One region of the Micromonospora sp. CNZ297 genome, then DNA from elsewhere that is predicted to be linked to it. Evidence: riboswitches for the same ligand, from Rfam matches in the RefSeq annotation. Region 1 holds a riboswitch; each other region holds the start of a gene.
What was found. A riboswitch is a leader RNA that binds a small molecule or an ion and turns the genes downstream of it on or off. The one in region 1 is predicted to bind cyclic di-AMP.
Positions count from the first base shown of each region.

Region 1 (3,266 bases):
GGACGACCTGACCTCGATGGTGGAGGTGCCGGAGGGGCAGCCGTTCGTGCTGCACCCGGGCGAGTTCGTGCTCGCCTCCACCCTTGAGGTGATCTCGCTGGGTGACCAGCTCGCCGGCCGGCTGGAGGGCAAGTCGAGCCTCGGGCGGCTGGGGCTGCTGACCCACTCGACCGCCGGCTTCATCGACCCGGGTTTCTCCGGTCACGTCACGCTGGAGCTGTCGAACGTGGCGAACCTGCCGATCACGCTCTGGCCGGGCATGAAGATCGGCCAGCTCTGCATCTTCCGGCTCTCCTCGCCGGCCGAGCACCCGTACGGCTCGGCCGTCTACGGGTCGCGTTACCAGGGGCAGCGCGGACCGACGCCGAGCCGATCCTGGCAGAGCTGGCGCACCTGGCCGACCCGCTGACGGCGCCCACAGTTGTTAATAGGGGCCCCCTCCTCTACCGGAGGCGTTAAGAGGGGGCCCTTCCTTACACCCGGCCGTAGCTGTTGATGTCGCCGTCGTCGACCCGCTTCATGGTGATCGGCTTGCCGGACTGGGAGGCGTGCACCACCCAGCCGTCGCCCACGTACATCGCCACGTGGTGCAGGTCGCTGTAGTAGAAGACGAGGTCACCGGCGCGCAGCTCGGCCCGGCTCACCCGCTTCGTCATGCCGTGCTGCTGGCGCGCGTTGTGCGGCAGCGAGACACCGCCCTTGGCCCAGGCCGCCAGGGTCAGGCCCGAGCAGTCGAAGTGATCCGGCCCGGCCGCGCCCCACACGTAGATCTTGCCGATCTGGGCGCAGGCGAACTTGACCGCCGCTCCGGCAGCGCCACCGGGGTAACCGGCGGGGCAGGGCGCCGGGCGCAGCGGGCCGCCGCCACCGTTGCCGTACACCTTGAGCCGCAGCTTCTGCAGCCGGGCGATCTCGGCGTCGATCTGCTTCTTCCTCGCCGCGAGCTGGGCCTCGGTGCGCGTCAGCCCGGCGATCATCTCGTCCAGCGGCTTCTTCTTCGCCGCCAGTTCGTCGCGCAGCGCGGCGACGGAGCGCACCTGCTCGTGCTGGCGGTGCGCGAAGCGGTCGAGCAGTTCCAGGCCGTTGACCAGGTCACCGGGTGAGCGGCTGCCCAGCAGCGCGTTGACGGTGGAGAGGTTGTCACCCTTGTAGGCGTCGGCGGCGAGTCCGCCGACCTGGCCGAGCGCGGCGTCCACCCGGGCCTGGAGGGGTGCGATCTGCCGGCCGAGCGCGTCGGCCTGCTTGCGCCGCGCGGCGAGCTGCTCGCGTACGGCGTTGACCTGTTCGATGACCGGTTCGAGTTTGTTCCAGTCGCGGTCGATCTGCGCCTCGATCTCGGCGGCCGAGGGTTCGGCGTGTGCCGCCGTGGCGCCGCCGGTCAGGACGACTGCGGTGCCGACGAGAGCGGCGAGGGCTGTGGTGAAGCGGGACCAGCGGGTACGCGGCACAGCCGTGGACCGGTCGACCGACCGGCTCGACGACGGCCGCGGGGCATGGAGTGCCACCGGGCGTCCGTACTCCTTCTTCCGTACCGCCTACCGGGTTAGCTGACGGATTCGGGCGGGAAGGGAGCCGCCCTACCGCATCGCTGCGGATTCACCCCAGGTACCTGGTTCCCCGGCTCGCCCGGAGGCGACTCGGCGGTGTCGGACCGTCACCGACCGGGTTGGACGGTGAGACGTGCGGCCGACGATTCACCAGAGTAGGGACCACCGTTATCGATCCGCAACTTCCAGCGCCGTGACACTCCGTACGCGATGAGGCACCACACCCCGGTCGGAGGTGAAATTTTCTTTCAAGGCTGATTACTCACTGGAAAGGTATTGACCCTCGCGGGTGTGCGGAGTGAGGGTGGAAACGCAGTGACCCCCATCCCTGTCCAGGAGGTTCGATGCACCTCTCCGCCCCGCCGTCGGGCAGACGGATACTGCTCGCCGCCGCAGTGGCGACAGCCACCGCGCTGGCGGCGACCGGCCCGGTGACCGCCGCGCCGGACACGTCTGCGTCCGCGAGCGACCGGCAACAACAATACGCCGCCGCCGCGGCAGAGTACGGCGTACCGCAGAACGTACTGCTCGGTGTCTCCTATCTGGAGTCCCGCTGGGACACCCACACCGGGCAGCCGAGCACCAGCGGCGGCTACGGCCCGATGCACCTGACCGACGCCGCGCACATCCTCGCCATGCCGGGCAGCGCCCACGTCGACGAGGACGAGGACCCGCGCGGCGACGACTCCCGGCCGCTGAAGCTCGACCCGGCCACCGCCGCCGCGCCGGAGCGGGAGACCCCGCTGCCGCCGGCCTCGCTCCAGACGCTCGACGCCGCCGCCGCGCTCACCGGGCTCGACGCGGGCACGCTGCGCACCGAGCCGGCCGCGAACATCCGCGGTGGCGCCGCGCTGCTGGCGTCGTACCAGAAGGCTCTGGGTGGGCCGGTCGGCGCCGGCACCGACCCGGCGGCCTGGTACGGCGCGGTGGCCCGGTACTCCGGCGCGGACACCTCGGACGCCGCGGCGGCCTTCGCCGACGAGGTCTACGACCAGCTCGGCCAGGGCGCCAGCCGCACCACCGACGACGGCCAGCGGGTCACGCTCGCCGCCACCGCCGCGAAGCCGGACCGTTCCCGCCTGGCCCGCCTGGGCCTGCGCAACGCCGAGCGGCCGGACGGGCTGGAGTGCCCGGTGCGGCTGGCCTGCGAGTGGATCCCCGCGCCGTACGAGCAGCTCAGCGACGACCCGGGCGACTACGGCAACCACGACCTGGGCGACCGGCCGAAGCAGCAGAAGATCGAGTACATCGTCATCCACGACACCGAGGGCTACTTCGGCCCGAGCGTCGACCTGGTGAAGCGGGCCGACTACCTGGGCTGGCACTACACGCTGCGCTCGGTGGACGGCTACATCGCCCAGCACATCAAGACCAAGGACGTCGGCTGGCACGCCGGCAACTGGTACGTCAACGCCAAGTCCATCGGCCTGGAGCACGAGGGCTTCGCCGGTCAGGGCACCTGGTACACCGAGGCGATGTACCGCACCTCCGCCAAGCTGGTGCGGCACCTGGCGCTGAAGCTCGGCATCCCGATGGACCGGCAGCACATCATCGGCCACGACAACGTGCCCGGCATCACCGCCGCCAACGTGGGCGGCATGCACTGGGATCCGGGACCGTACTGGGACTGGTCGCACTACTTCGACCTGATGAAGGCGCCGTTCCGCAGCACCGGCACGCCCCGTACCGGCCTGGTCACCATCGACCCGGACTTCGCCA
Region 1 is NZ_VISU01000037.1:29,911-33,176, reverse strand. Features, by position in the region: gene dcd (dCTP deaminase) at 1-409, shown strand, start outside; gene FB454_RS32780 (C40 family peptidase) at 474-1,505, opposite strand; cyclic di-AMP (ydaO/yuaA leader) riboswitch at 1,519-1,653, opposite strand; gene FB454_RS32775 (peptidoglycan recognition protein family protein) at 1,892-3,266, shown strand, end outside.

Region 2 (3,266 bases), on a different contig from region 1:
TCGGCCTGGTCGCCCATGCTGCCGAGCCGGGCGGCGAGCGCGTCGGCGTCGGCCCGCGCCGACGCGCTGACCCGGGCGTCCAGCTCGGACAGCGCGGCGTTGGCGGCGGTGACGAAGTGTCCGCAGAGGACGTCGAGGGGCTCGCCGGCCAGCTCCGGGTCGATCGTCACGGAATCCAGCCGGCCACCCTGGACGGCGACCGCGCGGACCCGGCCGCCGGCGGCCGTGCCCTCGGCGCGCAGCAGGTCGCCGGGCTCGCCGTCGGCGTGCGCCGAGGCCCGGGAGCGCATCGCGGTGAGCGCCTGCTGCGTGCGGGTCAGCAGCTCGTCGATGCTCGCGGCCGCCGAGAACGGGTCGTTGGTCATATCCGCGCTTTCTTCACGTCTTAGCCGAGCATCGTGACACTAGCAACCGGCTCCGACGAATCGCGGTCACCGCCGTCGCGGACCGTCTCCCGGACGCCGGGAGCAGGCCGGACACCGTCGACGCGGCGTGTCGCGGACGGGGCGAACGCCCGGCCGGGGCGACCCGGCCGGGCGTTCTCGGACCGCTGTCAGCGCAGCCGCAGCCGCTGACCGGGGAAGATCAGGCCGGGGTCGTCGCCGACCACTGCGCGGTTGCGCTCGTGCAGGGCGCGCCAGCCGCCGTCGACGCGCTGCGTCACGGCGATCTCCGACAGCGTGTCCCCACGCCGGACCAGGTACGTCCCGGCGCCGGACGACGGCTGCGGCGCCACCGTCGTCGTGGCGCGCTCGGGCGCGGCCCTGCGGGTGGCCGCCCGCTCCGGCGCGGCCTTGCGCGTGGCGGCCCGCTTCGGGGCCGCCTTTGTGGTGGCCCGCTCGGACCGGGTCGCCGCGCTCGCCGAGCCGCCCTTCTTGCCGCAGACCGGCCACGCGCCGATGCCCTGGCCGCGCCGCACCTTCTCCGCGACGGCGATCTGCTCGGACCGGCTGGCCAGGTCTGCGCGCGCGGCGTACTTCTTGCCGCCGTAGCCGTTCCAGGTGGCGCGGGAGAACTGGAGCCCGCCGTAGTAGCCGTTACCGGTGTTGATCTTCCAGTTGCCGCCCGACTCGCAGCGCGCGACCGCGTCCCAGTTGACGCCCGCGCTGGCCGGAGCGGCCGGGCCGAACAGGGTCGCGGCGCCGACGGCGGCGCCGGCCAGGACCGCTCCGAGGGCGGTACGGCGGCTTCGGGCAGAGTATTCAGTTGCCATGTGGATTCCTCCACGCCGACGAGGTGAGCTGTCGGGTTCGGGCCGAGGAGCCCGGCCGCCGGTGGCGGCTTCACCCCGAGGTGACGATGCACCGTGGAACGTGTGGTTCCCCCGCTCCCGCGCGAGGTCCGGTTACCGGGGACGGCGGCGGGATTTGGCGTTTCCGGCCCGCGGTGTCCGCGTCTGCGAACGAAACCGACGCTAGGAGCGATTTGTGACAATCGTCCACTTCTTGTGACGCTCTTCACCCGGCCGGGCTACCGGCGGCGGCGCTACGGTGGCAGGGCCAGGCAAGATCACGGGAGGGCTTGACGGATGACCGATCACGGACACGAGCTGACCTTCGGCGGCTTCATCACCCCCGCCGCCGGGCAGCCCGACCAGGTCGTGGCGCTGGCCCGGCTGTGCGAGCAGGTCGGGCTGGACCTGGTCACGTTCCAGGACCATCCCTACCAGCCGGGCTTCCTGGACACCTGGACGCTGATGTCCTACGTGGCCGCGGCGACCGAACGCATCCGCCTGGCCGGAAACGTCCTCAACCTGCCGTTGCGCCAGCCGGTGGTACTGGCCCGCAGCGTCGCCAGCCTGGATCTGCTCACCGGCGGCCGGGTCGAGCTGGGACTCGGCGCGGGCGCGTTCTGGGACGCGATCGAGGCGGCGGGCGGGCGGCGCCTGTCCCCCGGCGCCGCCGTCGACGCCCTCGACGAGGCGATCCGGGTGATCCGCGAGGTCTGGGACACCGGCAGCCGCGGCATGATCCGTGTCGACGGCGAGCACTACCGGGTGGTCGGCGCCAAGCGCGGCCCGGCGCCCGCGCATCCGGTCGGCATCTGGGTCGGCGCCTACAAGCCGCGCATGCTGCGCCTGGTGGGCCGCGCCGCGGACGGCTGGCTGCCGTCCCTGTCGTACCTGCCCAAGGGCCCCGACGAGCTGCCCGCCCTGAACGCGCTCGTGGACGAGGGCGCCCGGGCCGCCGGGCGCGACCCGGCCGCGATCCGCCGCATGCTCAACGTGACCGGCACGTTCGCCCGCTCGTCGGCCGGTTTCCTGACCGGGCCGCCGGAGCAGTGGGTGGAGGAACTGGCCGGGCTCACCCTGGAGCACGGCATCACCACGTTCATCCTCGGCAGCGACGAGCCGCGCGCGATCCAGATCTTCGGCCAGGAGGTGGCCCCCGCGGTCCGGGAACTGGTCGCCGCCGAGCGCGCCACGCCCGCCGGCGGCGCCCGGGAGGCCGCCGACGAGCCGACCACCGCCGGCGGCCCGAGCACGCTCGGCGTCACCCCCACCCCCGACCCGGGGGTACGCCTGAGCGCGCGCCGCCCGTGGGACGAGTCCACCCGCCCGAGCGCCCCGCCGCCGCCGGCCGGACACGTCTACCCGGCCCGGGGACAGGCCGCCGGGCAGCACCTGGTGGACGTGCACGACCATCTGCGCCAGGAGCTGGCCCAGGTGCGCGACCTGCTGGAACAGGTCAAGCAGGGCTCGGTCTCGCCGGGCCGGGCGCGGGCCGCGCTCAACGAGATGACCATGCGGCAGAACAACTGGACGCTCGGGGCGTACTGCGCGGCCTACTGCACGATGGTCACCCAGCACCACGGGCTGGAGGACGCCTCGGTCTTCCCGCACCTGCGCCGCTCAGAGGCCGGGCTGGCCGCGGTGCTGGACCGCCTCGAGGAGGAGCACGTGGTGATCCACGGGGTGGTGGAGAGCGTCGACCGGGCGCTCGTGGAGCTGGTCCGGCGGCCCGGCGACTTCACGCAGCTCCAGGAGGCGGTGGACCTGCTCACCGACACGCTGCTGTCGCACCTGTCGTACGAGGAGCACCAGATCGTCGAGCCGCTGGCCCGGCACGGGTTCTTCCCCGGCCAGCTGTGAGGTAGCTGACTTCTGCTTTCTTAAGTCAGGGGGTACCGTCGACGCCATGACGGACCTCCTTGCGCAGCGTGACTCCTGGTCCACCGCCAACTGCTCGATCGCCCGGGCGCTGGAGGTGGTCGGCAACCGCACCACGCTGCTCCTGCTGCGGGAGGCGTCGTTCGGCACCCGCCGC
Region 2 is NZ_VISU01000013.1:174,105-177,370, forward strand. Features, by position in the region: gene FB454_RS22490 (YbaB/EbfC family nucleoid-associated protein) at 1-365, opposite strand, end outside; gene FB454_RS22495 (transglycosylase family protein) at 554-1,213, opposite strand; cyclic di-AMP (ydaO/yuaA leader) riboswitch at 1,212-1,370, opposite strand; gene FB454_RS22500 (LLM class flavin-dependent oxidoreductase) at 1,529-3,091, shown strand; gene FB454_RS22505 (winged helix-turn-helix transcriptional regulator) at 3,138-3,266, shown strand, end outside.
Region 2: linked by a shared signal. The riboswitch ahead of FB454_RS22495 (transglycosylase family protein) and the one ahead of FB454_RS32780 (C40 family peptidase) in region 1 are both predicted to bind cyclic di-AMP.

Region 3 (3,266 bases), on a different contig from region 1:
CCCACACCCCGCCCCCGGTCCGCCCTCGCCCCCGCGCCGCCCTCGCCCCTGGCGCCCCCTCGCCCTGGCTCCGGCCGCGCACACTCCCCCCTCACCGTCGATCTTGGAGTTGTGGCACCTTCCATAGCGGGCGAGCCTGGACAAACTGGGCGCCACAAGTCCAAGATCGGCGCGCGCCAAGGCCGCGTGAGGGCCGCGCCAGGGCCGCGCCAGGGCCGGGCGGGACGGGGAAGGCCGGCACCCCGGGTGGGGTGCCGGCCTTCGGGCGTGCGGGACGGTCAGGCGGAGTAGCCGCGGCTGGCGATCCAGTGCGCCAGGTCGATCGTGGTGATCCAGTACGAGGGCAGCGACGGGTCGGCCGAGTCGGCGATCCGTACGGTCCGGCCGTCGTCCTTGTAGCCGACCACCGCGACGTAGTGGCCACCAGGGAACGAGTGCCAGCCGCCGTTGGTGTCGGTGGCCGTACCGGCGACGTTCGCGACGACCCCGCGGCCGTTGCTGATCGCCTCGACCACGTCGGCCTGGAGGCGGTCCATCTGCGCCGGGGTGGCCGAGCCGGGAATCATGCGGGTCCGGTACGGGTTGCCCTTGACCTGCTGGTTGAGCACCCGAGTGGTGTCCTCGGCCGAGTTGGTGCCCATCTCGGTGGTGCCGAGGGGGCCGGCGAGCGCGTCCTGGCTGCGCTCGACGCCGGCGGCGCTGAGCGCGTTGCGCACGGCGGCCGGGCCGCAGTAGAAGTAGTTGATCTGGGCCTGGTAGTCGTAGTCGAGCGACTTGCTCGACGGCGGCTTCGGCTTGGCCTTGGGCGTGGTGTCCGGGTCGGCCGTGACCTTGGCCGACGGGGAGGCGCTCGGCGACGCGCTGGGCGAGGCGGAGGCGCTGGGCGACGCCTGCGGTACGGCGATGCGGGCCTCGCTGCGGCTGGCGGGCTGCTCGCCGAGGCGGGCGGCGCCGAGGTCGGCGACCGCGGCGGTGTTCTCCTGGACCGGGGCGTCGTCGCCGGCGGTGGCGACGGTGCCGGCGCCGGCGGCCAGCACGAGCGCGGCGGCCGATCCGGCGATGATCTGGTACGGGCGTTCGGTGACGATCCGTCGCAGCTGACGCTTCAGGTGGTGCTTCACGAAATCCTCCACGGGGCGTGAGCGGCACACGCCGGCCCGGCACGCGGAGGAACTCACACGTGCTGGCGGGGCCGGATGGCCGGGGGATCGGGAACGCCCGTGATGCCGGGCGCCCAGGGGGCGGTTGCCGGTCGCGCGTCAGGCGCGCGCGGGCACCGCTTCGCCGTGGAGGCGGGGGGACGATCGAGGGGTGGGCACGCGGGGTACTCCTTCCGTGGCCGCCGACCGGGTTAGCTGACGGATTCGGGCGGGAAGTACGCCCTACCGCGGGCCGGTGGCTCGCGGATTCACCCCGATGGTGCTCATGGGTCCCCGGTTCGTGGAACACGATTAGGCGGGTCGGTGCGGCGTCGCCGTCGGCGATCGATTACCGCATCGGACGCGCCGACACTACCGGTGGGTATGTCCCCTGCCAAGCGCTCCCACCTGCGTAAACGTGATCCGTGGTAACGGATTTCGGAACACCCGGTTACTGACTTCACTCAATGGGACAAGCAGTTTCGACGGCGCCCGGCGGCGGAAAGCGGACAGACGGCGACCACCCGGCCGGCAATTGCGCGCCTCGATGACCCGTTCTGCGCCCGGCGCCCGTTTCGGCGGCCCGGGTGACCGGGCTCACCACGTTCCGGGTAACGATTCGGTCGAGACAGCCGTCTCAGCCGACCCGGGCCGGGCGCCAGCGGGCGTTACGGACCGTCGCGGGCACCGGCTGGGCGCTCGCCGTCGCGCTCCGGTACGCCGGGGCGGGCCGCAGCGCCACGGTGGCCGCGTACGCCTCGGCGGCAAGTGTCCGGGCGGCCTCGGCGGCCAGTTCCGCGTCCCGCCAGGCCGCCCGCTCCCGCGCGGCGGCGCTCTCCCATCCGGCCCGGCGCCCGTCCCTGACGGTGCGGGCCAGCACGATCTCCTGCTCGGCCGGGTGCCGGCGCGGATCCCACCCGTTGCGGCGCGCCAGCACGTCGGCGAGCTGACGGGCGGTGAGGTCGCCCCGCCAGTGCGCCGTCATGGCGGCGTGGCGCAGCCAGCGCTCCCGGGCCGCGTACTCCGCAGGGGTTCGTGGCGTGCGCGGCGCGGCCAGCGCGGCGGCGCCGGCGAGGCGGCGGGCGGCGGCGTCCGCCTCGTCGTACGCGGTCCAGGCCCGGTCCGCCTCGTCCTGCGCGGCCAGCCACTGCTCCCGGCGGCGACGGGCCGTCTGGGCAGCCCCGGCGGCGGCAACCGCCACCTCCTCGGCGTACCGGATCAGGTCGTCGCGGCGGGCGGCGTCGGCGTCGGGCGGCTCGGGTGCGGTCTCCGGCGCGGGGTTGCGTTCGGGCCGGGCGACGAGCGCGGCGAGCAGGCCCAAGGCGAGCAGCAGGAGGAAGGACCAGATGGCGGCGGCCTCGGGCACGGAGGTGAGGAAGTGGTACAGAGCGGTCTGCGACATGGTCGGCACCTCACGGGAAGGACCTGGCGGGAGGACCCGCACGACCTCGCCGGGGCGGGCCGGTGAAGAGCCGCCGGGGCGGGTGCGGGGATGACGTGCGGTGGGTGCGGAGAACGGGCGCGGCCCGTGAGCGGGTCAGCGGGCGGGCGGTGCCCGCGGGCCGGCCGGTGCGACGGCCCGTCCGGCCGGGACCGGCTCCACGACGGCCGGGGCGGCCGCCCGGGGCGCGGGCGCCGGAACCCCGGCGGGAGCGGCCTGCCGCTCGGCCACGCGGTCGGCCTCCGGCCGCGTCGCGGTCGAGGCGCCGGTGACCGTGTACGTCGAGGCGGCGACCGCCGGAGCCGGGGCGGCAGCGGCGACACCGGCCGGCAGCGTGGCGGCGCCGAACGAACAGGCGACGACCACGGCGAGACTGGCGAGCATCCGGGCGGTCCAGCGCGCCACCCACCACACGGGGCAGGTGAGCGCGATCGGAAGCACGGGTACAAATTACCGCCGATCCCCCACGAACGCACCGCCGCACGGCGTGTCGCGGATCGACAGGCGGACGTGTGCGCGTGTCAGTCCGGGCGACGCCGCCCGGCGTACTCGATGTCCTCGGCCGGACCGGTGACGGGCCTCGCGCCGCCGTCGGCGGCCGGGCTGGTGGCGGCCTCGGCGGGCTCGCGCGGAGCCGGCACGGCCGGTGCGCGCGACGCCGCGCGGGCCCGGCGGGACGGGCCGAG
Region 3 is NZ_VISU01000003.1:359,774-363,039, forward strand. Features, by position in the region: gene FB454_RS07885 (C39 family peptidase) at 279-1,133, opposite strand; cyclic di-AMP (ydaO/yuaA leader) riboswitch at 1,326-1,468, opposite strand; gene FB454_RS07890 (hypothetical protein) at 1,777-2,541, opposite strand; gene FB454_RS07895 (hypothetical protein) at 2,677-3,021, opposite strand; gene FB454_RS07900 (acyltransferase family protein) at 3,102-3,266, opposite strand, start outside.
Region 3: linked by a shared signal. The riboswitch ahead of FB454_RS07885 (C39 family peptidase) and the one ahead of FB454_RS32780 (C40 family peptidase) in region 1 are both predicted to bind cyclic di-AMP.